Iamia sp. SCSIO 61187: one gene and its partner. The protein of the gene in region 1 interacts with the protein of each later gene in a pairwise test. Links are inferred from orthologs where the notes say so. Each region holds a gene or a part of one and is shown in the gene's direction. Other genes may lie near its edges. The genes, in order: def and HC251_RS22880.

What was found.
Region 2: the proteins of def (region 1) and HC251_RS22880 interact in binary tests that used the Escherichia coli proteins (3 or more experiments, as listed by UniProt). The link is inferred for Iamia sp. SCSIO 61187 from one-to-one orthologs.

What each region holds. Positions count from the first base shown.
Region 1 is NZ_CP050948.1:2,483,398-2,498,626, reverse strand. Bases 1,394-4,314 are described here. They hold def (peptide deformylase), read left to right. Parts: upstream 1,394-2,541; coding sequence 2,542-3,087; downstream 3,088-4,314. Other genes in these bases: HC251_RS11960 (transcription antitermination factor NusB), read left to right, coding at 4,047-4,314; fmt (methionyl-tRNA formyltransferase), read left to right, coding at 3,110-4,021; HC251_RS11975 (class I SAM-dependent methyltransferase), read right to left, coding at 1,882-2,505; HC251_RS11980 (MFS transporter), read right to left, coding at 1,394-1,889. Also shown: HC251_RS11985 (hypothetical protein), read left to right, coding at 1-482; more of HC251_RS11980, read right to left, coding at 615-1,393; more of HC251_RS11960, read left to right, coding at 4,315-5,396; HC251_RS11955 (phosphotransferase), read left to right, coding at 5,393-6,349; HC251_RS11950 (molybdenum cofactor biosynthesis protein B), read left to right, coding at 6,367-6,831; bifunctional diaminohydroxyphosphoribosylaminopyrimidine deaminase/5-amino-6-(5-phosphoribosylamino)uracil reductase RibD, read left to right, coding at 7,319-8,350; HC251_RS11940 (riboflavin synthase), read left to right, coding at 8,350-8,958; HC251_RS11935 (bifunctional 3,4-dihydroxy-2-butanone-4-phosphate synthase/GTP cyclohydrolase II), read left to right, coding at 9,017-10,384; ribH (6,7-dimethyl-8-ribityllumazine synthase), read left to right, coding at 10,384-10,869; HC251_RS11925 (AraC family transcriptional regulator), read right to left, coding at 10,891-11,637; HC251_RS11920 (TIGR03086 family metal-binding protein), read left to right, coding at 11,701-12,288; HC251_RS11915 (hypothetical protein), read right to left, coding at 12,293-13,900; HC251_RS11910 (DUF4214 domain-containing protein), read right to left, coding at 13,897-15,229. UniProt on the Escherichia coli protein: Removes the formyl group from the N-terminal Met of newly synthesized proteins. Requires at least a dipeptide for an efficient rate of reaction. N-terminal L-methionine is a prerequisite for activity but the enzyme has broad specificity at other positions.
Region 2 is NZ_CP050948.1:4,747,392-4,762,511, forward strand. The notes cover bases 674-3,485. They hold HC251_RS22880 (aspartate-semialdehyde dehydrogenase), read left to right. Parts: upstream 674-1,469; coding sequence 1,470-2,501; downstream 2,502-3,485. Other genes in these bases: HC251_RS22875 (aspartate kinase), read left to right, coding at 674-1,321; HC251_RS22885 (LLM class flavin-dependent oxidoreductase), read left to right, coding at 2,562-3,485. Outside these bases: HC251_RS22870 (hypothetical protein), read left to right, coding at 1-3; more of HC251_RS22875, read left to right, coding at 98-673; more of HC251_RS22885, read left to right, coding at 3,486-3,764; HC251_RS22890 (catalase), read right to left, coding at 3,825-5,345; HC251_RS22895 (MarR family winged helix-turn-helix transcriptional regulator), read right to left, coding at 5,440-5,862; HC251_RS22900 (amidohydrolase family protein), read left to right, coding at 5,901-6,719; HC251_RS22905 (RecQ family ATP-dependent DNA helicase), read right to left, coding at 6,776-8,869; HC251_RS22910 (hypothetical protein), read left to right, coding at 8,953-9,117; HC251_RS22915 (bifunctional 2-polyprenyl-6-hydroxyphenol methylase/3-demethylubiquinol 3-O-methyltransferase UbiG), read right to left, coding at 9,145-9,798; HC251_RS22920 (VOC family protein), read right to left, coding at 9,795-10,190; HC251_RS22925 (AI-2E family transporter), read right to left, coding at 10,228-11,340; HC251_RS22930 (DMT family transporter), read right to left, coding at 11,421-12,260; HC251_RS22935 (helix-turn-helix domain-containing protein), read left to right, coding at 12,389-12,988; ATP-dependent helicase HrpB, read right to left, coding at 13,067-15,120.

The sequences.
Region 1 (15,229 bases):
GGACCGAGGCGGCACTCCATCGCGTCCCGTCCGCCGACGCCGTCGCCTTCCTCGACCTCGACCAGGAGCTGCTCGCCCCCCGGGAGCGGGCGCGCGAGCAGGCCTTCGCCCTGCTGGCCCGGGCCGCCCGCCTGGTGCGGGGCCGCGCCGAGCACGGCCGCCTGCTGGTGCAGACCCGGCGTCCCGAGGACGTGGTGGTGCAGGCCGCCCTCCACGGCGACCCGGTGCGGGTGTCCGAGGCCGAGGAGCTCGTCCGCCGGACGTTCCGGCTGGCGCCCTTCGCTGCCGTGGCCGACATCTCCGGCGAGGCCGCCCCGGCCTTCGTGGCCGCCCTGGGGCGGCCGCCCGGGGTCGAGGTCCAGGCCGGCGCGGGCGCGTGGCGGGTCCGGGCCGACGACCACCGCACCCTCTGCGACGCCCTCGCGGCCGTGGAGCGACCGCCCGGCCGCCTCCGCATCGACGTCGACCCCCTCCGGGCCTGAGGCACCGGTCGGTCCTCCTCGGTTCTGAGCCAGAGGTCGGCCATCCGTGACCGGATCCTGGCTCAGAACGGGGGTGGGGTGCGGCGGGTCGGTTCTGAGCCAGAGGGCGGCCACCCGTGACCGGTTCCTGGCTCAGAACGTCGGGGCGCGGGAGGCCCGGTCACCCCCGTCGTCGGGGTCGAGGTCGGTGCGGGCCAGGGCGACCAGGGCGACGACCGGAACGATGCTGGCGACGGCGAGGGCGGTCGACACCGAGGTGAGGTCGGCGAGGCCCCCGTCGACGAGGGCGGCGAGCGGGCGGACGCCGAGCAGGGAGACGGACCACAGGGCCATGACCCGGGCGCGCATGGCCTCGGGCACGCGCCGTTGGATGGCGCCGTTGAGCGACGTGATGCCGACCAGGAACCCCGAGCCGGCCACGGCCAGGGCGGCGACGGCGGGCACCGGGCCGGGCGCGGCGGCGAGGCCGACCATCCCGGTGGCGAGCAGGCCCAGACCGAGCTGGGTCGTGCCGCGGTGCCCGAGCCGCCGACGGACGCGCTCGACGACGAGGGCCGACGCCGCCGCCCCGGCCCCGAAGGCCGAGACCAGGGCGCCGACGAAGCCGTCGCCCCGCCCCAGCTGCTCGGCGACCGCGGGGGTCAGGGTGTTGACCGGATCCGATCCCCAGCCGACGGCCAGCGTGGCGAGCATCACCGGCACGGCCACCCGGTCGGCGCGCACCCATCGGAACCCGGCGCGGAGTGACCGGTCGGCGTCGGGGTCGCGGGCGGGGGTCGGGTGAGGCCGGATCGCCAGCAGCACCACGACCATCACGACGAAGGTGAGGGCGTTGACGCCGAAGGCCGCGGCCACCCCGGCGGCGGCGATGAGCGCCCCCGCGGCCGCCGGGCCGATGGCGCGGGCGAGGTTGAACGTCACCGACGAGAGGGCGATGGCGCCGTCGAGGTCCCGCGCCTCGACCAGCTGGGGGACGATGGCCTGGACCATCGGGACCGACATGGCGTAGCCGACGCCGATGACGACCGTGGCCGCGAACACCGGGACGGGTCCGCCCAGCCCGTCGACCCCGAGGGCGAGGACGGCGACGGCCAGGGCGCCGGCCCCCGTCGCCGACAGCAGCTGGGCGCCGATGAGGAGCCGCCGCCGGTCGTAGCGGTCGCCGGCCACGCCGGCCCAGGGCGACAGGAGCAGCGTGGCCGTGAACTGGAGCACGCTCACGACACCGACGAGCGTGTTCGACTCGGTCAGCTCGTAGACGACGACGGCCGCGGCCAGGTTCTGGAACCAGTTGCCGGCGTTGGAGACCAGGTTCCCGAAGAAGAACGGCCCGAACGTTCGGTCCCGCAGCAGCGTCAGCGGCGTCGACGGGCCCTGGGGCTCGGGCTCGACGAGGTGCTCAGCCACCCGGTACGACGTCCAGCAGCCGGTAGCCCTTCCGGCTGGCCCGTCGGGTGACGCTGTGGCCCTGGTCGGCCAGCCACCGGTGGAGCGAGTCGGCGCCCAGGTTCTTGCCCACCACCAGGTGGGCGCCGCCGCCGGGGGCGACCCGGGCCAGCCACGTGGCCAGCACGTCGTGGAGGGCGGCCTTGCCCACCCGGATCGGCGGGTTCGACCAGAACCGGTCGACGACGAGGTCGGAGGGGACTGCGTCGGGGGTCGCCACCCGCACCCGGTCACCCACGCCGAGGGCCTCGGCGTTGGCGGCCGTCAGCTCGAGCGCCCGCTCGTTGACGTCGATCGCCCACACGACGGCGTCGGGGGCGCGCCGGGCGAGGGCGATGGTGATGGGCCCGTACCCGCAGCCGACGTCGGCGATCACCCGGTCGGTCGGCTCCGGCCGGGCCCCGTCCTCGAGCAGCACGCGGGTCCCCGGGTCGACCCCGCCCGCCGAGAAGACGCCGGCGTCGGTCCGCAGCACGAGGGCGTGGTCGTCCTCGGGGAGCTCGAGCCGGGCCCGCCCCGGCTTGGAGCGAGCCGTCGGTCGGGCCGAGAAGTAGTGGTTCGGCGGTCCCTCGGGCACCTGTGGACGGTAGGCGACCCGATAGCGTGGGACGCCATGGCCGCCTACGACATCCGGATCATCGGGGACCCGGTCCTGCGGGAGGTCGCGGCCGACGTCACCGACATCGACGGTGCCCTGGTGCAGGTGGTCGAGGGGATGGTCGACGCCATGTACGAGGCCGACGGGCTGGCCGTGGCCGCCCCCCAGGTGGGGGTGCGCAAGCGCCTGGTCGTGTACCACCTGCCCGACGACCCCGAGCCCGTCACCATCGTCAACCCCCGCATCGAGGAGTACGGCGACGACGAGTGGCTCTACAGCGAGGGCTGCCTGTCGATCCCGGGGCTCTACTGGGAGATCGCCCGGCCCAAGACGGTCCACGTCGTCGGGCTCGACCTCGACGGCAACGACGTGTCGATCGAGGCCGACGAGCTGGCCGCCCGCATGTACCAGCACGAGATCGACCACCTCGACGGCGTCCTCATGACCGAGCGCCTCGACGACGACCAGCGGGTCGAGGCCAAGCGGGCCGTCCGCGAGCTCATGCTGGCCCGGGCCGACCGCGTCGGGACCGACGCCGGCCCCTCGTCGCTCCTCCCCTGACCCCTCCCGAGATCGCGCACCGATGAGCGCTCCGCCCGCCGTCCCCCCGCGCCACCCGCGCCGGCTCGTGTTCCTCGGCACCCCGGCGGCGTCGGTCCCCGCCCTCCGGGCGCTGGTCGCGGCCGGGTTCGACATCGTCCTGGTGATCTCGCAGCCCGACCGGCGCCGGGGCCGGGGCGGGGCGACGAGCCCGTCGCCGGTGAAGGCCGCCGCCCTCGAGCTGGGTCTGGCGGTGACCGACCGCGTCGAGGACGCCGCCGCCGCCGGGGCCGACCTGGGCGTGGTCGTGGCCTACGGCGAGATCCTGCGGGCCGACCTCCTCGCCGCCCTGCCCATGGTCAACATCCACTTCTCGCTCCTGCCACGGTGGCGCGGCGCCGCGCCGGTCGAGCGCGCCCTCCTCGCCGGCGACGAGACGACGGGCGTCTGCATCATGGAGGTGGTCGAGGCCCTCGACGCCGGGGGCGTGCACGCCGTCGCCGAGATCCCGATCGGGCCCGACGCCACCGCGGCCGAGCTGCGCGAGGAGCTGTCCGAGGTCGGCGCCCGCCTCCTCGTCGAGACCCTGACCGCGGGTCTGGGCGAGCCGACCCCGCAGGACGGCGAGCCGACCTACGCCAAGAAGATCCGCCCCGGCGACCTGTTCCTCGACTGGTCCCGCCCCGCCGCCGAGCTGCACCGCGTGGTGCGCGTCGGGGGGGCGTGGACGACCTTCCGCGGGGCGCGCCTGCGCGTCTGGGAGGCGCACGTCGACCGGGCCGCGAGCGGGGCCGAGCCCGGCGCGGTGCGGCTCGTCGACGGTGCCGTCGTGGTCGCCGCCGGCGACGGCCACCTCGTCCTCGACGAGGTCCAGCCCGAGGGGCGGGGCCGCGTCCTGGGCCCGGCCTGGGCCAACGGCGCCCGCCTGGCCGACGACGAGGTCCTCGGCGCATGAGCGGGTACGGCGAGCGAGCCCGACGATGACGGACTGGGACGGACCCCGCGCTCCCGACGACGTGCACCTCGAGCGGGCCAGCGGGGCCGCCCGGCGCAAGGCCAAGAAGGTGCGCAAGGCCCGGGCCGAGCAGGCCGCCGCCCGGGGGGCCTCGGCCGCCGCGGGCGGAGACCGCCGTCCGGCCCGGCGGGGCCCGCCCCGGGACGCCTCGGGCGACGCCGGCTCCGACGAGCGACCGCCCGACGCCCGCCGGGTCGCGGTCGAGGCCCTGGTGCGGATCGAGGAGGGCGGGGCCTTCGCCAACCTCGCCCTCGGCCCGGCTCTGGAGCGCTCGACGCTCGACGCCCGCGACCGGGGCCTGGCCACCGAGCTGGTCTACGGCACGACCCGGATGCGCCGGGCCTGCGACTGGCTCGTCGATCGCTTCGTCACCGGCGACCGCCCCCTCGACGCCCGGACCCGCAGCGCCCTCCGCCTCGGCGCCTACCAGCTGGTGATCCTGGGCATGCCCCCGCACGCCGCCGTCACCACCGCGGTCAGCGCCGCGCCCAAGCGGTCCCGCGGCCTCGTCAACGCCGTCCTGCGCAAGGTCGCGGCCGAGCACGACGAGCACGGCCGCTGCTTCCCCGACCCGGCCACCGCCCTCAGCTACCCGGACTGGATCGTCGAGCGGCTGACCGAGGACCTGGGCCCCGAGCGGGCCCTGGCGGCGCTGGAGGCCATGAACGCCTCGGCCACCGTGACGGTCCGCGACGACGGCTACACCCAGGACCTGGCGTCGCAGTGGGTCGCCGAGCTGGTGGACGCCGGCCCGGGTGACCGGGTGCTCGACCTCTGCGCCGCCCCCGGTGGCAAGGCCACCGCCCTGGCCGGCACCGGGGCCGACGTGGTCGCGGCCGACGTCCGCCCCGGGCGGGTCGGCCTCATCGCCGGCAACGCGGCGCGCACGGGCACGTCCGACCGCGTCCACCCCGTCGTCGCCGACGGCCGGTCGACCCCGTTCCCGGCGGCGGCGTTCGACCGGGTCCTCGTCGACGCACCCTGCTCGGGGCTCGGCGTCCTCCACCGGCGGGCCGACGCCCGCTGGCGCATGGTGCCCGAGTCGATCGACCGGCTGGCCCGGCTCCAGGTCGACCTGGTGCGGGCGGCCGCCGACCTGGTGCGCCCCGGTGGTCTCCTCGTGGTGTCCGTGTGCACGCTGACCGCCCGCGAGACCACCGGGGTCGACACCGTCGTCGCCGAGGTCCGGCCCGACCTGGAGCCCCTCCCGCCCCCGGGCGACCCGTGGGTGCCGTGGGGGAGGGGGGCGCTGCTCCTGCCGCAGGCCGAGGGCACCGACGGCATGGCCCTCCACCGCTACCGCCTGCCCGGTTGAGCCCGCCCGAGCCCCGGTTCGCGGGGGCCGACGCGGCGACCTGGTGCCGGGAGCACCTCGGGGCCGAGGTGGCCACCGTCCTCTGGTCCGAGGAGAGCTCGGGGCTGGTGGTCGCCGTCGACCTGGCCGACGGCCGGGCCGTGGTCGTCAAGGTGCGGCCCGGCGAGCAGGCCGCCCGCGTCGCCGAGTCCCGGGCGGTGCAGGCGGCGCTGGCCGACGCCGGCTTCCCCGTGCCCCGCCCGGTGGGGGCGCTGCACCCGTGGGGATCGGCCGTCGCCGGGGCCGAGGTCCGCGTCGACGGCGGTGCGCCGATCGATGCCCGCACCGCCGAGGGGCGGGCGACGACGGCCCGGCTGCTGCGGGAGCTGGTCGTGGCCGCCACCGAGGTGGCCCCGGCCCGCGTCGCCCTCCACGAGCCGTGGGGGATCGCCCTCCCGGCCGCCGCCCTGTGGCCCGACCCGCCCCACGACCCCCGGTTCGACCTCACCCTCGCGGGAGGGGAGTGGATCGACGACCTGGCCGTGGGGCTCCGGCGCCGGTTGGTGCGGGCGGCCGCCGGCGCCCCCCGGGTCGTGGGCCACGTCGACTGGCGGGCCGAGCACATCCACGTCGACGCCACCGGCCGGGTCCTCGCCGTGTTCGACTGGGACGCCCTCGTCCGGGCGCCCGAGGCGGTCCTCGTCGGGCAGGCCGCCGCCGGGTTCACCGTGGTCTGGGGCACCCCCGACCCCCACCCGACGATCGCCGAGGGCCGGGCCTTCCTGGCCGCGTACGGCGAGGCCCGGGGGGCGGCGCTCACCGCCGCCGAGCGGGAGCTGGCCGACGCCGCCCACGGATACGTCGTCGCCTACGGCGCCCGCTGCGAGCACAGCGACCAGGTCACCGGGCTCGCCACCCCGGGCACCGGCTGGCGACGGCTGCTCCGCGCCCGGGAGACGGCGGACCTGCGGTGACGTGGCAGGGTGGGGGCATGTTCTCCGCCAAGGTCGTGACCGTGTCCGACGGCGTCGTCGACGGGGTGCGCGAGGACCGCTCCGGCGCCGCCCTCGAGGAGCGGCTCACCGCCGCCGGCTTCGACGTCGTCGACCGGATGGTCACCCCCGACGGGGTGGCCGAGGTGGCCGACGCCCTCCGCCGGGCCACCGCCGGCTTCGCCGGCCTGGTCGTCACCACCGGCGGCACCGGCTTCGGCCCCCGCGACCTCACCCCCGAGGGCACCCGTCGGGTCGTCGAGCGCGAGGCCCCCGGGCTGGCCGAGGCCATGCGCCTCGTGAGCCCGCTCGGCCGCCTGTCGCGGGGCGTCGCCGGCACCGTGGGCCACGCCCTCGTGCTCAACACGCCCGGCTCGCCCTCGGGATCGGTCGAGTGCCTGGATGCCGTCCTGGACGTCATCCCCCACGCCCTCGACCTCATGGCGGGCCACCGACCCCACTGAAGCAATGTCGCAGGCGGGCTCGTCTGCGGCACCGGGGTGCGGCCGGGCCCATCCCCGCCGAAGCTCGCGAGCTCGCCGGCTCGGGCTGGGGCTTCGCTCCCGAGCCTCCGGGGCTGCCGCCAGGCCCACAGCGAGCGTCGTCGCCATCGGGAGGCACCCAGAGACGCGCGCCGGACGCGGTGGTCTCGCCGGTCGGCGACGACATGGCTTCAGTGACGTCCGTCTCGGCAGGGGAGATGGAACGCGTTCTCGTCCTATGCTGCGGGCCACAACTGCATAACCGCACCTCGCGGGGTTGGGTGGAAGTCCCGACCGGTGGTGAGAGCCCACGACCCCCTCCGGCCTCGGCCGGTGGGGCTGACCCGGTGGAAACCCGGGGCCGACGGTCACAGTCCGGATGGAAGCGAGGTCACCCACGGCGCTCGGATCGTCCGCGCGCCTGGTGTCGACGTCCCCCCTGCGAGCCTCACGCGCCCAGGGAGGGCCAGTGCCCCAGACGACCGACGAGCAGCGCATGGCGATGGCCATCGAGCTCGGCGCGTCCGTCCGGACCTCCACCGCCCCCAACCCGTGGGTCGGCGCCCTCGTCGTGTCGGCCGACGGCTCGGTCCACACCGGGGCCACCGAGCCGCCCGGCGGGCGCCACGCCGAGATCGTCGCCCTCGACGCCGCCCGGGCCGCCGGGGGCGAGGCCAAGACCCGGGGGGCCGTCGTCTACGCCACCCTCGAGCCCTGCGCCCACACCGGCCGCACCGGGCCGTGCGCCGAGGCCCTGGTGCAGGCGGGGGTGCGTCGGGTCGTGGTGGGCGTGTCCGACCCCGACCCGCTGGTCGCCGGGGCCGGGCTGGCCCTCCTCCGCGACGCCGGCGTCGCCGTCGAGATCGGGTGCCGGGCCACCGAGGTCGCCGAGCAGCTCGAGCCCTACCTGCACCACCGGCGCACCGGCCGACCGTGGGTGATCCTCAAGCTGGCGGCCACGCTCGACGGCCGCACGGCGGCCGCCGACGGCAGCTCGCAGTGGATCACCGGCACCGAGGCCCGGACCGACGCCCACCGCCTCCGCGCCGAGAGCCAGGCGATCATCGTCGGCGCGGGCACGGTGGCGACCGACGACCCGTCGCTCACGACCCGCCTGGTCGAGGGGCCCGACCCCCACCGCGTGGTACTCGGGCGGGCCCCCGAGGGGGCCAGGGTCCACCCCTGCACCGAGTGGACGGCCGCCGACGGCGACCTCGACGACCTGCTGGAGCGGCTGGGGGAGGACGGCGTCCTCCAGGCGCTGGTCGAGGGCGGGGCCACCGTGGCCGGCGCCTTCCACCGGGCCGGCCTCGTCGACGAGTACGTCACCTACCTCGCTCCGGCGCTCAGCGGGGGCGAGGACGGGCCCGGGCTGTTCCGGGGCCCCGGTGCCGCCACCGTCGCCGACATCTGGCGGGGCGAGCTCACCTCGGTCCGCGCCGTCGGGACCGACATCCGGGTCGACCTCCGACCCGCCGTCACCGCAGGAGGCCCGCGCTGATGTTCACCGGCATCGTGGAGGAGATGGGCACGATCGTGTCCGTGGCCGGACCCCGCCTGCGGGTGGCCGCCGACCTGGTCACCTCCGACGCCGCCATCGGCGACTCCATCGCCGTCGACGGGACCTGCCTCACCGTCGTCACCCTCGGCGACGGGTGGTGGGAGGCCGACGTGGTCGACGAGACCTTCGCCCGCACCACCCTCGGCCGTCTCGGCGCGGGCGACCGGGTGAACCTCGAGCGCCCGGTCCGCGCCGCCGACCGGCTGGGCGGCCACGTCGTCCAGGGCCACGTCGACGGTGTGGGGACCGTGGTGACGGCCGCCCCCGACCTGCGCGTCCGCGTCCCCGACGCCCTGCGCCGCTACGTGGTGCACAAGGGCTCGATCGCCATCGACGGCGTGAGCCTCACCGTCGCCGCCGTGCACGACGACGGCCTCAGCGTCGCCCTGATCCCCCACACCATCGCCGTGACCACCCTCGGCGTCCGCCGCCCCGGCGACGGCGTCAACCTCGAGGTCGACGTGACCGCCAAGCACGTCGAGCGCCTCGTCGCCCACTACCTGGCCCACCCCGCCGAGGCTGCCGCCCTGGTCGAGGACGCCTCGTGACCCCCATCGGCCGGCACCGCCCCGCGGGCCGGACCACCACCGTCCCCTGGAGGACACCGTGACCGACACCCCCTTCACGTCCACCGACCCCACCCGCCACCCTGACGGGGCCGGCGCCGGCTTCGCCCGGATCGACGAGGCCATCGCCGCCATCGGGCGGGGCGAGATCGTGGTCGTCGTCGACGACGAGGACCGCGAGAACGAGGGCGACCTCATCATGGCGGCCGAGGCCGTCACCCCCGAGAAGATCGCCTTCTTCCTGAAGCACAGCTCGGGGGTCATCTGCGCACCGGTCACCCCCGAGCGGGCGGCCGAGCTCGACCTGCGGCCCATGGTGGAGCAGAACACCGAGAGCATGCGGACGGCCTTCACCGTCACCATCGACTACCGCCACGACACCAGCACCGGCATCTCGGCCCACGACCGGGCCAAGACCATCGCCTCGCTCGTCGACCCGGCGACCCGGCCGGGGGACCTGGCCCGACCCGGCCACATCTTCCCGCTCGTGGGGCGCGAGGGCGGCGTGCTCAAGCGGGCCGGCCACACCGAGGCGGCCATCGACCTGGCCCGCCTCGCCGGGCTGGCCCCCGCCGGGGTCCTCTGCGAGATCGTCGACGAGGACAAGATGGACATGGCCCGGGTGCCGGAGCTGGCGCGCTTCGCCGAGGAGCACGGCCTCCTCTTCATCTCCATCGCCGACCTGATCCGCTACCGGCGCCGCACCGAGAAGCTGGTGCGCCGGGTGGCGGAGGCCCGCATCCCCACCCGCTGGGGTGACTTCACCAGCTACGTGTTCGAGTCCGTCCTCGACGGTGAGCAGCACGTCGCCATGGTCAAGGGCTCGGTCAACGGCGCCGACGACGTCCTCGTCCGGGTGCACAGCGAGTGCCTCACCGGCGACGTGTTCGGGTCGATGCGCTGCGACTGCGGGGTGCAGCTCGACGCGGCCATGGAGATGATCGCCGCCGAGGGCAAGGGCGTCATCGTCTACCTGCGCGGCCACGAGGGCCGCGGCATCGGCATCGGGCACAAGATCCGCGCCTACACCCTCCAGGACGAGGGCCGCGACACCGTCGACGCCAACACCGACCTCGGCCTGCCCGTCGACAGCCGCGAGTACGGCATCGGTGCCCAGATCCTGAACGAGCTGGGCGTCACGACCATGCGGGTCATCACCAACAACCCGGCCAAGTACGGCGGCCTCGAGGGCTTCGGCCTCGACATCACCGCCCGGGTGCCGTCGATCGTCGCCCCCAACGCCGAGAACATCGCCTACCTGCGGACCAAGCGCGACCGCATGGGCCACCTGCTCGAGGGGCTCGACGAGGTCGCCGAGGGGGCGGCCCCGACCCCTCCGGCGAGCCTCCCCTCGCCACTCGCAGGCTCGCCGGCGCAGCTCGACACCGCCAGCGGCGAGGAGGGCTGATGGCCGGCGACGCCGTCTCGGACCGGCGGGTCCAGCCCGCCCTCGACGGCGCCGGCGTGCGGGTCGCGGTCGTGGCCGGCCGCTTCAACGACGCCATCACCTTCCGGCTGCTCGACGGGGTCACCCGGGGCCTGGAGGCCCTCGGGGCCCCCGAGCCGATCGTCGAGTGGGTGCCGGGCGCGTTCGAGATCCCCCTGGCCGCCAAGGCGTTCGCCGAGTCGGGCTCGGTCGACGCCGTGATCGGCCTGGGCTGCGTGATCCGGGGGGCGACGACCCACTACGAGGCGGTGGCGGGGGAGTGCGCCGCCGGCATCCTCCGGGCCGGCCTGGCCACCGGGGTGCCGATCATCTTCGGCGTCCTCACCACCGAGGACATGGACCAGGCGCTGGAGCGCTCCGAGGGCCCCGGGGGCCACAACGTCGGCGAGGAGGGCGCCCACACCGCCGTCGAGATGGTCCGCCTCCTGGAGCGGATCGCCGGGTAGCCGTCGACCGCCCCCGTGCCGTCAGTACCGGGCGGCGTGGGCGGTCGGCGGCTCACCGAACAGCGAGGTGACGTCGCGGGTGAGGTGGGCCTGGTCGGCGTAGCCCAGCTCGGCGGCCAGCCCGGCCCAGTCGACCCGCTCGCCGGCGGCGAGCCGCTCGGTCACCTCGTGGAGGCGGCGGCGCCGGATGATCCACTTGGGCCCGACGCCGACGTGCTCGGCGAAGCGTCGCTGGAGCTGGCGGACCGAGGTCCCGACCGAGGCCGCCAGGTCGCCCACCCGTCGGAGGTCCGTGTCGGCGTGGATGCGGTCCACGACCTCGGCGCACCACAGCCCGACGGGGTCGGGAGCGGGGAGCACCCGGCGGAGGAGGGCGACGACCTCGTCCGGGTCGGGGTCCGACGGCAGGCCGGGTCCGAGCACGTCGGCGGCGGGGATCGAGAGGTCGGTCAGGCTCGACACCGAGCGACCCACGAGGGGGCGGACCACACCGGGTCGGAAGGCCACGCCCACCACCGCGCCGTCGCCGTCGAGGACGCGTTGCCGGGCGCGCGTGGCGGCGCCGGTGATCGTCGGGACGGTGTCGGACGGGAACGTCAGGTGGACCTGGGCGTGGGGGAGGAGCACCTGGCGGTAGGGGGCGTTGTACGACCACGACACGGCCCAGAGCCGCTCGACCCACGGCGCCAGGTCGGGGGGCGGGTCCGGGAACGACAGGCTCTGGTGCTCGGCCCAGGCACCGCCCAGGCCACGGGGGTCGCGCTCCACCCCGGCGAGGGTACGTCGTGTTCGTCCAAGACCGGCCGAGCGGGTCGTCGTACCGTCACGCCCATGGACGACGCCCGACCCAGCCCCGAGACCCTCGTCCCCGCCGCCGCGGCCACCTTCACCGCCATCGTCGAGGGCATCGGCGACGACCAGCTCGACGCGGCCACGCCGTGCGCCGACTACGACGTGGCCGCGCTCGTCGGCCACCTCCTCCACTGGGGCCCGTCGCTGGTCGGCGCCGGGCGCAAGGAGGTCGTGCCGCCGCCGGAGGGCGACGAGGTCCCCGCCGAGGGCTCGTGGCGGGCCGGGCTGGAGGCCCACGTCGCCGCCCTGACGGCGGCCTGGTCCGCCCCTGGGGCGTGGGAGGGGACCACCCGGATGGGCGGACCGATGGAGATGCCGGCGGCGACCGTCGGCGGCATCGTGCTGGCCGAGCTGGTGGTGCACGGCTGGGACCTGGCCCGGGCGACGGGCCAGCAGCCGAGCTGGCCCGACCCGCTGCTCGAGGTCGCCCACGCCGAGCTGTCCGCCATGGCCGAGGTGGGCCGGCGGATGGGCGCCTTCGGCCCCGAGGTCGCCGTCGCCGAGGACGCCCCGGTCCTCGACCGTCTGCTCGGCGTCGCCGGCCGGGACCCCGCCTGGACCCCCTGATCCGTCAGTTCGGGGCGTGGACGCCGTTGGCGTGGCCGTGGTCGCGCTGGAGGTCGAAGCTGCGGCGCTCGAGGTCGGGCCAGTGATCGTTGCTGGTGCTGCTCACGTGCTGGCGGACCCGGCCCGGCGTCGCGGCCGTGACGGCATCGCCCCCGTAGGGGTCGGTGAACCACGTCGTCGGCCCGCCGGCGTTGGTGACCTCGGTGGTGTGCAGGTAGAAGTCCCGCTGGGCCCCGTCGAACGGCGAGGCCGGGTCGGTCCGGTCCAGCTGCGCCCCGGTCGACGCCTCGTGGCGGGCCACCTCGTCGAACGGGTAGCCCCGCGCCGTCCCCCCGTCGGCGGCGTCCGTCATGTCGGTGACGTCGACGAGCGAGCAGATCAGGTTGTTCACGCCGCCGGCGTGGGCCCGGGCCGGGTTGCGCACTCCGAACCACGGGTCGAACGACGCCAGCGGGGCCCCGTCGGCGGTGGTGAGGGTGTTGGCCGACTGCCACACCTCGTACAGCGCCCAGATCGAGCTGGTCCGGTCGGGGGGGACGAGGACGTCCCGGTCGATGCAGTGCTGGTCCGGGATGAGTCGGAGCCCACCGTCGCCGTCGGGCAGGTCGCTGCCGGCGGTCGTCACCAGCTGGCCGTCGCACGAGCGGTTGAACTCGTTGGCGTCGCCGAAGCGGGTCATCGTCGAGGAGATGACCTCGGTGCCGTCGGTGCAGCGTGCCGCGTACAGCAGCTCGTGGGCGTTGTTGACCAGGGCGTCGCCCGAGTGCGAGCCCTGGTGGACCTTCATCAGGACGTCGCAGGTCACGATCTGGCCGGCGTCGTCGCGGACGTAGCCGCGGGGTGACGCGGTGACCATCCGCACGTCGTCGGCGACGACGACCTTGTGGCCGACGTTGTCCTCGTGGCGGGTGACGGCGCCGGTCGTCGCCGACCAGGTGTCGAGGGCCTCGCTCACGTAGCCGAAGGGGATCCCCCGGCCGCGGGCCGGGTCGGCGTCGAGGAAGTCGGTCACCCAGGTGTAGATGTCCGAGCTGCTCGGGTCGTCACCGTGCTCGTGGCCGAAGGTGCACTCCTGGCCCGTGGCCGGGTCGACGACCGCAGGCGGGTGCCAGGTGGGGTACAGCTTGCCGTCGGGGCCGACGACCGAGAAGGACCGGTGGAGGTCCGCGCTGCAGGTGTCGCGTGCGGTCGGCGTCCAGTTGCGCTCGCGGTAGGCCTTCGACGTCGGGGGCTCCGGAGGTGCCGCCCGGGTGAGGGTCACCGCGAGGCCGCGGACGGGGAGGTCGGCCGGCGCGTTCTCCTTGATCCGGACCTCGCCGGTGACGGTGGCGCCCGGGGCGACGGCTGCCTGCTGGTCGGAGGTGAGCCGGACCACGACGGACCGGCTGCCACCCGCTGGGGCCGAGAAGGAGCGGAACGGGCTGTCGCGCCCGCCGACGCGGACCCGGACGGTGCCGGAGCAGGCCGTGCCGCCGGTGCACCGCACGACGACGGGGACGGACCCGTCGGCCGCCACGGTGAGGGCGGTCGACCCCCCGAGGTCGACGACGTTGCACGCCGCCAGGGTGGCGACGAGGAGCCCGGCGAGGGCGAGGGCGCGGGCCCGCCTCACGGGAACCGGACCAGGGCGCGCTCGGCGTACTCGGCGGAGACGACGAGGTGGACGGCGAGGGCCAGGTCGCCGGAGGTGCGGATGCGGTCGGCCCAGAAGGCGAGGCCGTCGGGGTCGGCCTCCCGGTCGAGCAGCGCGGTGTAGAGGAGCTGGACCCGCGCCCGGCGGGACTCGATCGAGGCGTCGATGCGGGTGGCCACCCAGGTCCGGCCCCTGGCCCGGGCCTGATCGACCCAGAACACGAGGTCGCCCGGGCTCGGGCTGCGCCCGAGCACCTTCTCGTACACGTCGGCCACCCAATCGGCGTCGGTCCCTCCGGCGTTCCGGTGGTACTCGGTCGAGGAGTAGAACCGGGCGGCCACCGCGGCCAGGGTCCGGCGCCGGCCCTGGACCTCGCCGACCCAGAAGGCCAGGCCGGCGGCGTCGGGCTCGCGGTCGAGGGTGTCGAGGTAGAAGCGGCGGATCGAGACCTCGATCCACTCCCGCGTCGTCGACAGCTCGCGGGCCACCGTGGCCCGGGAGGTCCCGGCGCCGAGGCGGGCCACGGCGGCGGCCAGCTCCGGGTCGGCGGGGGCCCTCCCGAGGAGGTCCTCGTGGGTGGCCAGGACCCAGGCCTCGTCGGCGGTCCGGGGGGCGGCGACCGCGAACGGGATGGCGGCGGCGCCGGGCTGGAGGGTCGCGGTGCCGGAGTAGGCGGCCCGCACCTCCCCGCTCATGGCGCCGGTGAAGACGGTCGTGCACGCGGCCTGGCCGGCGATCACGGCGACGCCCTCGCACCCCTCGACGGGGGCACCGCCGGCGGTGAAGGCCACGGTGCCGGCGGCGACCTCGGTCTCGGCGCCGGCCCGCTTGGTGACCGTGGCGGTGAAGGTGACCTCGTCGCCGACCGCGGCCGAGGCGGGCCCGTCGACCGTCACGGCCGACGCCAGCGGGCCCATGAGGGCCACGGTCACCTCGCCCATCTGAGCGTCGGGGCGGGCCGCGAAGTCCGCCCCGACGGCGAGGTCGGCGGCGCCGTTGCCGTCGACGTCGCCCAGGGCGCCGACCTGGCGGCCGAAGCGGTCGCCGGCGGCGCTGCCATCGAGCCGGTAGCCGCCGTCCCCGACGAGCGACGCCAGGGGCACGGTGACCGCGGCCGGGTCGCCGAAGACGACGTAGGTCGCGCCGGCACCCGTGAGGAGCGGGCCCTCGGGCGCCTGGGGGTCGACCGGGTCGTGGCCCCAGGCGCCGAGTACGAGGTCGGGGATCTCGTCGCCGTCGACGTCGCCGATGCCGGCGACCGAGTAGCCGGCGGAGTCCGCCGCCGCCGCCCCGTCGATCCAGTAGCCG
Region 2 (15,120 bases), 2.3 Mb from region 1 along the record:
TGACCCCGCGCTCCTGCGTCGCCCACCGGGCTCCGGCGCCGCCGGCGATGCCCGATCGCTGGGGGCAGGTTGCCGGCGGTCGGTAGGGTCATCCCTCGTGGCTCTGGTCGTGCAGAAGTTCGGAGGGACGTCGGTCGCCGACCCCGACCGCATGCGCGAGGTCGCGGACCACGTCGCCCGGACGCGCCGGCGGGGCGACGAGGTCGTCCTGGTCGTCTCGGCCATGGGCAAGGAGACCGACGACCTGCTGTACCTGGCCAGCCAGATCTCGTCCCGGCCCGCCGGCCGGGAGATGGACATGCTCATCACCGCCGGCGAGCGCAAGGCCACCGCCCTGGTCACCATGGCCCTCCACGAGCTGGGGGTGGAGGCCGAGTCCTTCACCGGCAGCCAGGCCGGGTTCATCACCGACACCACCCACATGAACGCCAAGATCGTCGAGGTCCGCCCCGACCGGATCCGCCAGGCGCTGGCCGAGGGCCGGGTGCCCGTCGTCGGGGGCTCGCAGGGCGTGTCGACCGAGCGCAACGTCACCTTCTTCGGCCGGGGCGGCTCCGACACCACGGCCGTGGCCCTTGCCCAGGCCCTGGGCGGGGTGTGCGAGCTCTACACCGACGTGTCGGGGATCTTCACCACCGACCCGCGCGTGGTGCCCGAGGCCCGGCGCCTGGCGCGGGTCAGCTTCGACGAGATGCTCGAGATGTGCGCCTGCGGCTGCCCCAAGCCGGCCATGCGCGCCGTCGAGTACGCCCGCACCCACAAGGTGCCGCTGCACGTCCGCTCGGCCTTCACCTGGGAGCCGGGCACCTGGATCGACGAGGAGGACCCGCTGATGGAGCAGGCCATGGTGTCAGGTGTCGTCGGCGACGCCTCCGAGGCCAAGATCACCCTGGCGGGCGTGCCCGACCAGCCCGGCATCGCCGGCCGGCTGTTCCGCAGCCTCGCCGGCCGGGACGTCAACGTGGACATGATCGTGCAGAACGTGTCCGAGGCCGGGCGCACCGACATCTCGTTCACGCTGCCGAAGGCCGACCTCCCCGCCGGGCAGGCGGTGTGCGAGGAGCTGGCCGGCGAGATCGGCGCCGAGGTCGTCACCCCCGACGACGGCATCGGCCGGGTGAGCCTCGTCGGCGCCGGCATGAAGTCCCACCCCGGCGTGGCCGCCACGGTGTTCGAGACGCTGGCCGCCAACGGCATCAACATCGAGATGATCTCGACCTCGGCCATCCGCATCTCGTGCATCGTCCGCGAGGCCGACCTCGACAAGGCCGTCGCCGTCCTCCACGCCGCCTTCGGCCTCGACCAGACCCCCGTCGGGTAGTCGGGGCGTCATCGGTCGCTTGCGGGTGGCGACCGCACCCGGGACGCGACGTGCCAGGCACGTCGCGTCCGGATCGCCGACCACCGGGGCCCCGGCCCCGGGAATCGGCCACCGGGTCGGCGGCGGTCCGCCGGTAGCCTTGCTCCCCATGAGGATCGGGATCGTCGGAGCCACCGGCCAGGTCGGCGGCGTGATGCGCACCATCTTGCAGGAGCGGGCCTTCCCCGCCGACGAGGTCCGGTTCCTGGCCTCGTCCCGCTCGGCCGGCACGGCGCTGCCGTGGCGGGGCGGCGAGATCACCGTCGAGGACGTGGCCACCGCCGACCTGTCGGGCCTCGACATCGTGCTGATGTCGGCCGGCGGGGCGGCCAGCCGGGCCACCGCCGAGGCCATCGCCGCCTCCGGCCCGGTCGTGATCGACAACTCCTCGGCGTGGCGGATGGACCCGCAGGTGCCGCTGGTCGTCGCCGGCGTGAACGACGCCGCCGCCGCCGACCGGCCCAAGGGCATCATCGCCAACCCCAACTGCACGACCATGGCCGGCATGGCGCCGCTCAAGGCCCTGCACGAGGTGGCCGGGCTCGAGGCCATGGTGATCTCCACCTACCAGGCCACCTCGGGCCAGGGGCTGGCCGGCGTCGAGGCCTTCGCCGCCCAGGTCGCGGCGGCCGGCGACAAGGCGGTCGAGCTCACCCACGACGGGTCGGCCGTCACCTTCCCCGAGTCCGACAAGTTCCCGACGACGATCGCCTACAACGTCATCCCGCAGTGCGGGACGTTCGTCGACGACGGCCTCGACGAGACCGGCGAGGACCAAAAGCTCCGCGACGAGAGCAAGAAGATCCTGGGCATCCCCGGCCTGCTGGTGTCGGCCCTCTGCGTGCGGGTCCCGGTGTTCACCGGCCACTCGCTGTCGATCAACGCCCGCTTCGCCGACCCGATCACGCCGGCCGAGGCCCGCGAGGCGCTGGCCGCCGCCGGGCCCGAGGTGGTGCTGACCGACGTGCCCACGCCGCTCCAAGCCGCCGGTGCCGACCCCACCTTCGTGGGTCGCATCCGGGTCGACGAGACCGTGCCCGACGGGCGGGGCCTGGCGTTCTTCGTGTCCAACGACAACCTCCGCAAGGGCGCCGCCCTCAACGCCGTCCAGATCGCCGAGCTGGTCGCCGCCGGCGGCTGAGGCCCCGGCCGGCAGCTCCGGCCACGCGCCGAGCGGACGCGTCGGGCAGGCTGCCCGACCATGGCTGATCCCTCACCCGGACCCCACGCGCCCGGACCCCGCCGCTTCGGCATCTTCCTCGCCCCGTTCCACCCCGTGGGGCAGAACCCGACGCTCGCCCTGCGCCGGGACCTCGAGCTGGTCGAGCACCTCGACCGGCTCGGCTTCGACGAGGCGTGGATCGGAGAGCACCACTCGGCCGGCTTCGAGATCATCGCCTCGCCGGAGGTGTTCATCGCCGCCGCCGCCGAGCGGACCCGACGCATCCGCCTGGGCACGGGTGTGTCGTCGCTGCCGTACCACCAGCCGCTGATGCTGGCCGACCGCATGGTGCTGCTCGACCACCTCTCCGGCGGCCGGGTGATGCTCGGCGTCGGCCCCGGTGCCCTGCCCTCGGACGCCTACATGATGGGCATCGAGGTCGCCCGGCAGCGGGACATGATGGAGGAGGCGCTGGAGGCCATCTTGCTCCTCCTCCGCGGCGACGAGCCGGTCACCTACGAGACCGACTGGTTCACCCTGCGCGACGCCCGGCTGCAGCTGCGGCCCTTCCAGCGACCGCACATGGAGGTGGCGGTGGCGGCCCAGGTCTCACCGGCGGGGCCGCGCGCCGCCGGCCGGTTCGGCACCGGGCTCCTCTCCATCGGGGCGACGAGCCAGGGCGGGTTCGACGCCCTCGGCTACCACTGGGACGTCGTGGAGCAGCGGGCGGCCGAGTTCGGCACCGTCGCCGACCGGGACGCCTGGCGGCTCGTCGGGCCCATGCACATCGCCGACACCCGCGAGCAGGCCATCGCCGACGTCGCCTTCGGCCTCGGCGACTGGGTCGACTACTTCCAGCGCGTCGCCGCCCTCCCCCTCGCCCCCGACACGACCGACCACGACAGCCTGGTCGACGCCCTGAACGCCTCGGGCTTCGCCGTCATCGGCACGCCCGACGACGCCATCGCCCAGCTCGAGCGGCTCGGCACCCAGTCCAAGGGGTTCGGCACCTTCCTCCTGATGGCCCACGAGTGGGCCGACCGGGTGGAGACGCTGCGCTCCTACGAGCTGTTCTCCCGCTACGTGATGCCGGTGTTCCAGGGGTCGGCGGCCTCGCTCACCGCCAGCCGGGACTGGGCCGCCGAGAACCGGCCCACCTTCATCGGCGAGGCCGGCGCCGCCGTCATGTCGGCGATCCAGTCCCACCAGGCTGAGCAGGCCGAGCCGAACGAGCAGGCCTGACGCCGACGCGGGGCCGGGCGCCACGGAAGGTGCCAGGCACCTTCCGTGGCCGGCGGGTGGCTAGGCCTTGGCCTGGGCGTCGCCGCGGGCGGCGTTGCCCTGGTCGGCGGCCTTGGGGTCGGTCTCGTCCTGCTTGTCGCGGACGCCCTGCTCGATCTTCTTGCCGAGGTCGGCGTCGACGTTCGACCAGTACTCGAAGGCGCGCACCAGGACCGGCTCGGACACGCCGTTGAGCAGGTGGCCGACGACGTTGTCGACCAGGCGGCCGCGGGCGTCGTCGTCGAGCACCTCGCGCACGAGGGTGCCGGGCTGACCCCAGTCGTCGTCCTCGGCGTGGGCGACGTACGCCGCCCGGGTGATCTCGCCGTCGGCCTCCCAGCCGGCGGGCTCGCCGTAGCGGGCGACGTCGGCCGCCGGCCCGCCGTAGGAGTTCGGGGCGTAGACGGGGTCCGAGACGTTCTCCACCCGCATGGCCCCGTCCTTGCTGTAGCTGTGGACAGGGCACTGCGGCTTGTTGACCGGCACCTGATGGTAGTTGGCGCCGACCCGGTGGCGGTGGGCGTCGGCGTAGGAGAACAGCCGGGCCAGCAGCATCCGATCGGGGCTCGGGCCGATGCCGGGCACCAGGTTGTTGGGCTGGAACGCCGCCTGCTCGATCTCGGTGTGCATGTCGGTGGGGTTCCGGTCGAGCGTCAGCCGCCCGACGTCGATCAGCGGGTAGTCGCCGTGGGGCCACACCTTGGTCAGGTCGAACGGGTTGAACCGGTAGTCCTTGGCGTCCTCGTACGGCATGACCTGGACCTTGAGCGTCCAGCTGGGGTGCTCGCCGTCGCGGATGTGCTCGAACAGGTCGCGCTGGTGGTAGTCGGTGTCGATCGAGGCCATCTGGTCGGCCTCGTCCTGGGTGAAGGTCTCGATGCCCTGGTCGGTCTTGAAGTGGTACTTGACCCAGGAGCGCTCGCCGTCGGCGTTGACCCACATGTAGGTGTGGCTGCTGTAGCCGTTCATGTGGCGCCAGGTGCGGGGGATGCCCCGGTCGCCCATCAGCCAGGTGACCTGGTGGGCCGACTCCGGGGAGAGCGTCCAGAAGTCCCACTGCATGTCGTGGTCGCGCAGGCCGTTGTCGGCCCGCCGCTTCTGTGACCGGATGAAGTGCTGGAACTTCATCGGGTCCTTGACGAAGAACACGGGCGTGTTGTTGCCGACCATGTCGTAGTTGCCCTCGGTCGTGTACAGCTTGAGGGCGAAGCCACGGGGGTCCCGCCAGGTGTCGGGGCTGCCGCGCTCACCGGCCACGGTCGAGAACCGGATCAGGGCGTCGGTGGTGGTGCCGGGCTGGAAGACGGCGGCCTTGGTGTGGCGGCTGACGTCCTCGAGCACCTCGAAGCGTCCGAAGGCCCCGCTGCCCTTGGCGTGGGGCTGGCGCTCGGGGATGCGCTCCCGGTTGAACTGCGCCATCTGCTCGATCAGGTAGTGGTCCTGGAGCAGGATCGGGCCGCCGGGTCCGACGGTCAGGGAGTGCTCGTCGCTCTCGACCGGGATCCCGGCGTCGGTCGTGGTGTGCGGGGTGCGGTCGGCCATCGTTCGACGTACCTCTTCCTGGGTCGCGGACCCGAGCCCTGCCCGCCCTCGGCCGTCGGACACCGACCGGGGGGCGGCAGCGGTCCGGGCGACGTCAGGTCCCGGCGAGCAGCCGCAGCCGGGCGGCGAGGGACGCCACCTCGTCGGGGTCGAGCACGGCGTCGATGCGGTCGTTCACGGCGCCGAAGGCCACCTCGACCTGCGCCAGGGCTCGGCGGCCGGTCGGGGTGAGGTCGAGGGCCCAGGCCCGCCCGTCGGCGGCGCTGGGGGTGCGGGTGACGAGGTCGGCCGCCAGCAGCCGGCGGACGAGGGTCGTCACCGCCGACTCGGCCTGGTGCAGGGCCCGGGCCACCTCCTTCTGGGTCGTGCCCGGCCGGCCCGCGACCACCGCCAGGGCGGCGGCCTGGGCGGTGGTGACCCCGGCGGCGTCCAGGCAGGCGCGGTCGGCCTCGGCCCGGAGCCGCCCGGCGGCCAGCTGGAGGTGGAAGTAGAGGCGCTCGGTGTGGGCGGCGGACACCGCGCCACATTACTTCACATGTTCAGTATCTTGGGGGGATGATCATCGACGCCTGGGCCCAGCAGCCCAACCCCACGTTCGCGGCGCAGCCCTGGCTGGCCACCCTCCTCCGCTGGACGGGCCAGGAGGACGGGATCTCCACCTCCGACGAGGACACCCTCGGGGCCATGGACCGGGCCGGGGTCGACCTGGCCCTGATGGCGGCGTGGTGCGGCCCGCAGGGGATGCTCGTCGACAACGACGAGGTGGCCGCCCTCGTCGCCCGCCACCCCGACCGCCTCCGCGGCGTCGCCACCGCCGACCTCCGCGACCCGGTGGCCGCCGTGCGCGAGGTCCGCCGGGCCGTCACCGAGCTCGGCTTCGTGGCCGTGCGGGTGGTCCCGTGGCTCTGGGACCTGCCGCCGAACGACCGCCGCTACTACCCGCTGTACGTGGCCTGCGTGGAGCTGGGGGTCCCGCTCTGCACCCAGATCGGCCACACCGGGCCGCTGTGCCGCTCGGAGCCCGGCCGGCCCATCCCCTACCTCGACGACGTCCTGCTCGACCTCCCCGAGCTCGTCGTCGTCGGCGGGCACGTCGGCTACCCGTGGATCGACGAGGTGCTCTCGCTGGCCACCAAGTACCCCAACCTCTACGTCGACACGTCGGCCTACGTCGTCCACCGGCTGCCGGCCCCGCTCGTCGACTACATGCGGGGCCGGGGCCGCGACCGGGTCCTGTTCGGCACCAACTGGCCCATGCTCAGCCCGTCGCGCGCCCTGGCCCGCCTCGACGACCTCGGCCTCGACGACGAGGCCCGGGCCCTGTTCCTCGGCGGGAACGCCGAGCGGGTGTTCGGGCTCGCCGCGGCGGCCTGACGGGTCTCGTCGACGCGGCGGCGGCCTGACCGGCGTCCAACGGCGCGCCCGGGCTCTCAGCGGCGCGCCAGGGCGAGGGGGAGCACGGGCCCGGTGCCCGCGCCGCGCAGGAGGTCGGCGACGACGGTCATCGTCCACCCCGAGTCCCAGACGTCGTCGATGACCAGCACCGGGCCGGTCCGGACGTCGACGCCGGGCAGGGCGGAGCCCTCGACACCGAAGGCGCCCCACACGTTGGTGAGCTTGTGGGCGGCGTTGTGCTGCTCGCCCTGCGGTGGGCCGGGGCGGAGCCGGACCACGGCCCCGGCGACGGGGAGCTTCCCCAGCTCGCCGATGCGGTGGGCCACGGCGGCGAGGAGCGCCTCCCGCCGGGGGCGGGACGACGGGATCCACGTCACCCAGGTGGGCCGCTGCTCCCACGGCCAGCGCTTGAGGGTGCGGGCGATGCCCAGGACCATCTCGTCGTCGACCTCGCCCGACGCCAGGGCGCGCTGCACCACCGGCCACCACCCGGCGTCGTCGACGCGGGCGAGGGCCCGGCCCTCCTCGGCCCGGCGGTCGGCCTTGACGTTGCCCCGGGGCTCGGCCAGCCCGCGAGCCCACTGCTTGCGGGGCTCGATCGGGATGTCGACGCCCCGCAGCAGCTCGGTGGCCCGGCGCACCACCGCCGGGTCGAGGGCGACCGGGTCGCCGCCGCCGGTGCACACCGCGCACCGCCCGCACGGGCCCTCCGCCGCCACCAGGGGGTCGTCGAGGGCGTCGCGGAGGAAGGCCATGTGGCAGCGCTCGCCCCGGGCGTAGGCGAGCATGGCGTCGGCCTCGTCGTCGCGCGCCTGGCGGACGCGCTCGACCCGCTCGCGGTCGTAGGTCCACGGCCGGTCGGTGCGGACCCAGCCGCGGCCCTCGCGGGCGACGGCGCCGTCGACGTCGAGGATCTTGAGCAGCGTCTCGAGCCGGCCCCGGCGCAGGTCGACCTCGCGCTCGAGCTCCATCAGCCCGAGGGGCTCGCCCCCGGCCGCCTCGAAGGCGTCGAGCACCCGTCGGCACAGGTCCTCGGGCGGCAGCCCGACGCCGGCGAACCAGGACCAGATGGCCTGGTCCTCCTCGCCCGGCAGGAGCCAGGCCTCGGCGTAGGGCACGGCCCGCCCGGCCCGTCCGACCTGCTGGTAGTAGGCGATGGGCGACGGCGGGGCGCCGAGGTGGAACACGAACGACACGTCGGGCTTGTCGACCCCCATCCCCAGGGCGGAGGTGGCGACGAGCGCCTTGAGCCCGTTGCCCTTGAAGTCGTCCTCGAGCCGCAGGCGGTCGTCGGGGTGGGTGTCGGAGGAGTAGGCGTGGGCGTCGAGGCCCTCGGACCGGAGGAAGTCGGCCACCAGGGCGGTCTGGGCGACGGTGAGGCAGTAGACGATGCCGGTGCCCTCGACGGCGGCGACGCGCTGGGCGATCCAGGCCAGCCGGTGGGCCATCGACGGCAGGGCCGCCACCCCGAGGTGCAGTGACTCGCGGTCGAGGGTCCCCCGCATGGTCACCACGTCGGCCCCGAGCTGCTCGGCCACGTCGGCGCAGACCCGCTCGTTGGCCGTCGCCGTGGTGGCCAGCACCGGGGTGCCGGGCGACAGCGAGGCGATGGCGTCGCGGATGCGCCGGTAGTCGGGGCGGAAGTCGTGGCCCCAGTCGCTGATGCAGTGGGCCTCGTCGACCACGAGGAGGCCGAGCCCGGCGCTGAGGCGGGGCAGGACACGGCGCACGAAGCCGGGGTTGTTGAGCCGCTCCGGGCTGATGCACAGCAGGTCGAGCTCGCCCCCGGCGATCTGCTCCTCGATGGCATCCCAGTCGTCGAGGTTGGTGGAGTTGATGGTGGCTGAGCGGACCCCGAGCCGCTCGGCCGCCGCCACCTGGTCGCGCATCAGCGCCAGCAGGGGCGACACCACGAGGGTGGGGCCGGCGCCGGCGTCGCGCCGCAGCCGGGTGGCGATGAAGTAGATGGCCGACTTCCCGAAGCCGGTGCGCTGGACGACGAGGGCGCGGCCGCCGTCGGTGGTGACCGCCTCGATCGCCGCGGCCTGCTCGGGGCGGAGCACGGCCTCGGGGCCGGCCAGCCGCTCGAGGAGCTCCTGGGCCCGGTCGGGGGCGGCGGTCGTCGTCATCCCCCCATCATGGCCACCCCCCGCGACACCGCCGCGGCCGGGGTTAGCGTGCCCCGTCCACCGATCGACCCTGGGGGGTCCCCATGTACCGGTACGAGTACCACGCCGAGGTCAACAAGGGCAGCATCAACATGCGCTCGCTCACCGGCGACCTGAACAAGAAGGGCGCCGACGGCTGGCGCCTGGCCCACGTGTACTCCCAGGACGGCAACACCATCCTCATCTTCGAGCGCGCCGTCTCCGCCTAGGGAGCGCCGTCGCCCGCCTGGGGCGGCTCACGGTGGCGACCAGTCCTCGGGGCGGGTCCAGACGAGCGAGTACCGGAACAGGGCGTGACGTCGGTAGCGCACGCCGGGGAGCAGCAGGGTCGCGACCCGCAGCACCTCGGTGTAGGAGTCGCGCCCGTCGGCGGTGGGCGCCCGCACCTCCCACAGCCCGCGGCGGCGACGGAGGACCCGCGTCGCCACCGCGCCCACGGCGTCGTGGGCCAGGTCGAACCCGGAGCGGGATCGGGCCAGGCCCACCACGCCGAGGGTGCCCCCGGGGGCGACCAGGGAGGCGAGGCGGGCCAACCCGGGTCGGAGCCCGAGGTGGTGGACCACGGCGACGGCGAGCACGGCGTCGAACGATGCGGGTGCCAGGTCCGCGGTTATGACGTCGGCCCGGAGGACCTCGACGTGCTCGCGCCCGGCCACCAGCGCCCGGGTCCGCTCGACGCTCGCGGCGTCGACGTCGACGGCCACCACCTCGGCCGCCCGGTCGGCCAGTGCCCAGGTCAGCACCCCGTCGCCGCAGCCGACGTCGAGAGCCCGCCCGCAGGGGTCGGGCAGGGCATCGAGCAGGAGCGGGTGCCGGTGGATGTTGTGGTTCCACCGCTCCTCGACGGGCGTGTCGGCGGCGGCCTCCCACGACTGGCCGGAGCGGCTCACCCGGACGCGGCCTCGGGCGCCACCAGCTCGACCTCGAAGCCGTCGGCGTCCTCGATGTAGGCGGTGGTGGACCCCGACGGGAGCGGGTGGCGGTCGCCCTCGAGCGAGGTCCACCCGTGGCCGGGGGCGGCGGCCACGAGGGCCTCCAGGCTGGCGGCGTCGTCGACGTGGAAGGCCACGTGGTTCATCCCCGGGCGCAGCCGCGAGTGCAGCATCCCCGGCACCATGTCGGGCGACTGCTCGATGACGATCCCGGTCCCGTGCTTGCGCCACACCCGGCCGTGGACCCAGGTCCGGGTGAGGACGAACCCGAGCTCGTCGAGCAGCCAGCCCCACGAGCGCTCGGCCCGTCCCAGGTCGGGGACCCAGATCTGCAGGTGGTGGATGGCCACGGGCGCAGGGTACGGGGTGGCGGTCGCCGCCCCCCGGTCAGGCCGGCTCGGCCGGCGGCGCCGGCCCCTCTCCTGCCGTCTCCTTCGGATGGTCGGCGGCGCGGGCGTCGCGCACGGCGATGACCGAGCTGACGACGGTGGCGGTCAGCGGGACGGCCAGCACCGTCCCCACGAACCCGAACAGGGCCGTGCCGGCGGTGATCGCCACCAGGATCGTGGCCGGGTGGAGCTCCAGCGACTTGCCGTAGATCCACGGCGCCAGCAGGTCGTTGTCGAGCTGCTGCACCAGGACGGCCACGACGGCGACGATCAGGGCGGGCACCAGGCCCCCGGCGGCCAGCGTCACGAGGACGGCGATCACCCCGGCCACGGTGGCACCCACGATGGGCACGAAGGCGGCGGCGAAGGTGAGGATCATCACCGGGATGACCAGGCCGGAGCCGACGATGGCCATGGTGGCTCCGATCACCACGGCCTCGACCAGGCCGAGCAGGCCGGCGCCGCGCAGGTAGCCACCGAGGGCGTCCCACGACGCCTGGGCCACGGCGCGCACCGACGTCCGCTTGTCCTCGGGTGTCTTCTCGTCCATCCAGGCGACGAAGCGGGGCCCGTCCTTGAGGGCGAAGAAGGTGAGGATCAGGGCGAGGAGCAGCCCGGCCAGCCCGGCCACGGCCGCCCTCGCCCCCCGGGTGACCTCCTCCTCGGAGCTCGCGAGGGCCTCGCGGCCGCGGTCCACGATCTCCTCCTCGGCCTCCTCGACCTCCTGGCGGGTCACGTCGAACGGGCTGTCCTCGACGATCCAGTCCTCGATCTCGCTGATCCCGTCGTCCACGGTGGGCCCCAGGTCGCTGAACTCCTCGACCATGGGCGGGGCGATGACGGCGACGATCCCGGCGACGACGAGGAGGGCCCCGACCATCGTGGAGGCGGCAGCCGGCGCCGGCCGCCAGCCCCGACCCCGCAGCCAGCCGGCGGGGATGCTCAGCGCACGGGTGGCGAAGAGGGCGACGCCCAGCGGGAACAGGGCGAGGCCCAGGCGGCCGAGCACGACCAGCACCATCCACGTGGCCACGCCGACCACGACGAAGCAGGCGGCGTAGGCCGTCCCGCGCAGGACCGTCGGGTGGGGGGACCAGTCGGGAGCTCGCACCGGCCCCCCCTACCCCGATCCCCCGCGCGGACCCAGCCGGACGCGACGTGCCTGGCACGTCGCGTCCGCGAGGGCAGGGATCAGACGGCGACGAGGGTGGCGGCGACGGCGGCCACGGCCAGCCCGGCGACCTGGGTGCGGTGCATGCGCTCGTCGAGGACGGTCTGGGCCAGCAGCACGGTGGTCGCCGGGTACAGGCCGGTCACGGCGGAGACCACGGCGAGCAGGCCGTGCCGCAGGGCGACGAGGTAGAGCACGTTGGCGGCCATGTCGAGCACGCCGCTGGCGATGATCGTCGTCCAGCCCCGGCCGGCGAGGGCGTCGCGGACGCCGCCCCCACGGGTCACGAGGAGCACGGCCAGGAAGGGGACCGACGCCAGCCGGGCACCGAGCAGCGGGTAGAGCCCGGCGTCGTCACCGGTGCCGTGCAGGCAGACGAAGAAGAGCCCGAAGAGGGCGCCGGCGGCGAGGGCCGTGGCTGCCACCCGGAGGACGGCGCCGTCGAGCGGGGCGGCCCGCCCGCTGCCCTCGCGGGTGATGAGGAAGACGGCGACCAGGGCCACGGCGATGCCGACGAGGGCGGAGGGGCCGGGCCGCTCGCCCTGGATCACCCCGGCCAGGATGGGCACGACCGAGGCGGTGAGGGCGGCGACCGGGGCGACCACGCTCATGGGGCCCTGGGCCAGCGACCGGAACAGCAGGACCACGCCGCTCGACCCGAACAGGCCTCCGAGGGCGCCGAGGGCCAGGTCTCGCGGGGCCACCGTGGCCGGGCCGAGCATCGGCAGCACGGTGACGAGGGCGACCAGCCCGGCGAGCTGCGACAGCAGGGCGACGGCCAGGGCGGCGCGCCGGCGCGACGCCAGCCCGCCCAGGAAGTCGGCGGACCCGAACACGACGGCGGCGCCCAGGGCGAGCATGACGGACACGGACGACCCTCCTGGATCACTGCGTTGGACCGGTCGGTGCAGTGTAGTGATGGACTCCCACACTGCACCAGAGGTTTCACCCAAGTGGTCCGAGGTGTCGGTGGCGGTAGCCTGCGGGGGTGCCCGAGCCCGACGTCGTGGCGGCCGCCATCGCCCGCAACACGCGGAAGCTGCGCGCCGAGCGGCAGTGGTCGCTCGAGCGCCTGGCCGAGCGGTCCGGCGTGAGCAAGGGGATGCTCGTGCAGATCGAGCAGGCCCGCACCAACCCGAGCATGGGGACGCTGTGCCGCGTGGCCGACGCCTACGGGGTGACCCTCGCCCAGCTGGTCGAGCTGTCCGACACCGCGTCGGTCCGGGTCGTCGAGGCCGACGAGGTCATCCGCCTGTGGTCCGGCGAGGAGGGCTCGGCCGGGGACCTCCTGGTCGGGGTCGACCGGCGGGAGCACGTGGAGCTGTGGCGCTGGACGCTCGCCCCCGGCGATCGCCACGACTCCGAGGGCCACATGGAGGGCACCCGCGAGATGATGGCGGTGCTGTCGGGCACGCTCACCCTCGACGTCGCCGACCAGACCTACACCGTCCGCAGCGGGGCCGCCGTCCTCTTCGACGGCCACCGCGACCACGTCTACCGCAACGCCCACAAGCGCCCGCTCGACGCCGTGCTCGTCGTCATCCAGCCGACGACCGGCGACCCCGCCCTCCCCAGCCACCCGGGGTAGGCCGGCCGCTCCTGCGGCGGGATCCGCTCCTGTCGCCGCGACGGGCGGTCTCGTCCCAGGGGCTACCGCACAGGCGCGTCAACGGGTCGACCGGCGCCGGGGCGGCGGCGGGGTCGCCGAGGCGGGGTCGGCCGGCCAGGGGTGCTTGGGGTAGCGGCCGGCCATCTCCCGGCGGACCTCGGCCCAGGATCCGGCCCAGAAGCCGGGCAGGTCGGCGGTGACCTGGACGGGCCGGCCGGCGGGCGAGAGCACGTGGACGACGACGGGCACCCGGCCCTCGGCCACCGTCGGGTGCACGGTCGTGCCGAAGAGGTCCTGGGCCCGGACGTGGATCGCCGGCTCCGTGCCGCCGGCGTCGTAGGCGACGGCGACCTCCTGCCCCGACCCCAGCCGGACCGCCCGGGGGGCGACGGCGTCGAGCCGGCCCAGCCACGGGTGGCCCAGCCGGGCCCGCAGGGCGGCGAGCACGTCGACGCCCTCGAGGTCCCGGCGCCCCCGGGCGCCGCCGAGCAGCGGGGCCAGCCAGGTGTCGAGATCGGCGACGAGGGCGTCGTCGGACAGGTCGGGCCAGCCGTCGCCCACCCGGGCCGCGAACACGGCCCGGGCCTGGAGGGCGCGGGCCCCGTCGGTCCACCCGAGCACGGCGAGCCCGGCGGCCCGGACCCGGTCGAGCAGGGCCGTCGTGGTCGCCGCCCCGGGCTCGGCCCGATCCTCGGACCGGGACAGGACGAGGGCGCCGAGGCGGCGCTCGGTCACGGCGCGCAGGTCGTCGCGCCCGTCGTCCCAGGTGACGATCGACCGCCGCTCGACCTCGGCCCCGCCCAGCTCCACGACGTCGGCCTCGTCGAGGGCGGCGGCGATGCGGACCCGGCCGTCACCGCGACCGGCCTCCCGCCGGCCGGTGTCCAGGTCGGCGATGACCAGGAAGGGCTCGTCGCCGAGGGGGTCGCCGTCGGGCACCCAGGCCCCGATGCCGTTGCGGAGCCGGTAGCGCCGGCCGCTGCGGGCCTGGGCGATGCGGTCGGGGTAGGCGAGGCCGAGCAGGGGTCCGGCTGCGGTCAGGTCGACGCCGGGCTGACGGCGGATCCCGGCCCGGCGGGCGACCTGGGTGGCGCGGCGGCGCACGGTCCGGACCGCGTCGCGGTCGGCCCGGGGGTGCGACGCCCGGTCGTCGGCCAGCAGGCGCAGCCGCTCGGCGGCGTCGACGGGCACCTCGTCGGGCCGGCCCCGCAGGACGTCGCGCTCCTCGAGCAGGCAGGCCAGCAGGCACGCCTCCCAGCCCCGCCCGGCGCCGGCCCCGGCGAGGACCATCCGGGCCAGCCGGGGGTGCAGGGGCAGGTCGGCGAGGGCCCGCCCGCGCTCGGTCACCCGGCCGTCGGCGTCGAGCGCACCCAGGGAGCGGAGGAGGGCGCGCCCCTCGGCCAGGGCCGGCGGAGGCGGGGCGTCGAGGAACCGCAGCTCGTCGTCGGCCGCCGCCCACACCGCCAGCTCGAGGGCGAGGGGGGCCAGGTCGACCTGCTCGATCTCGGGGGTGGCGAACCGCGGGCGGGCGGCGTGCTCGACCCGGGACCAGAGCCGGTGGGCCACGCCCGGCTCGGTGCGCCCGGCCCGACCGGCGCGCTGGTCGGCCGAGGCCTTCGAGGCCGTCACCGTGACGAGCCGGGTGAGCCCTGTGCGCGGGTCGAGGCGGGGCACCCGCGCCCGCCCGGCGTCGACGACGATCCGCACCCCGGCGACGGTGAGGCTGGTCTCGGCGATGTCGGTGGCCAGCACCACCCGGCGGCGGCCGGGCGGGGACGGGGCGAGGGCCCGATCCTGGTCCTGGCGCGGCAGGGACCCGAACAGCGGCCGCACGTCGACGCCCGCCCCGAGCCCGGCGCCGCCCAGGGCGGTCGCCGCCCGGCGGATGTCGGCCGCGCCGGGGAGGAACACGAGCACGTCGCCGGGATCGTCGCGCAGCGCCGCCGCCACCACCCGGGCCACGTGGGCGTCGAAGCGCTCGCGGTCGCGTGGTGGCACCCACCGCACGTCGACCGGGTGGGCCCGGCCCTCGCTGGCGACCACCGGCGCCGGGTCGCCGTCGGCGCCGAGGGCGGCGGCCACCCGGCCGGTGTCGATCGTGGCCGACATGG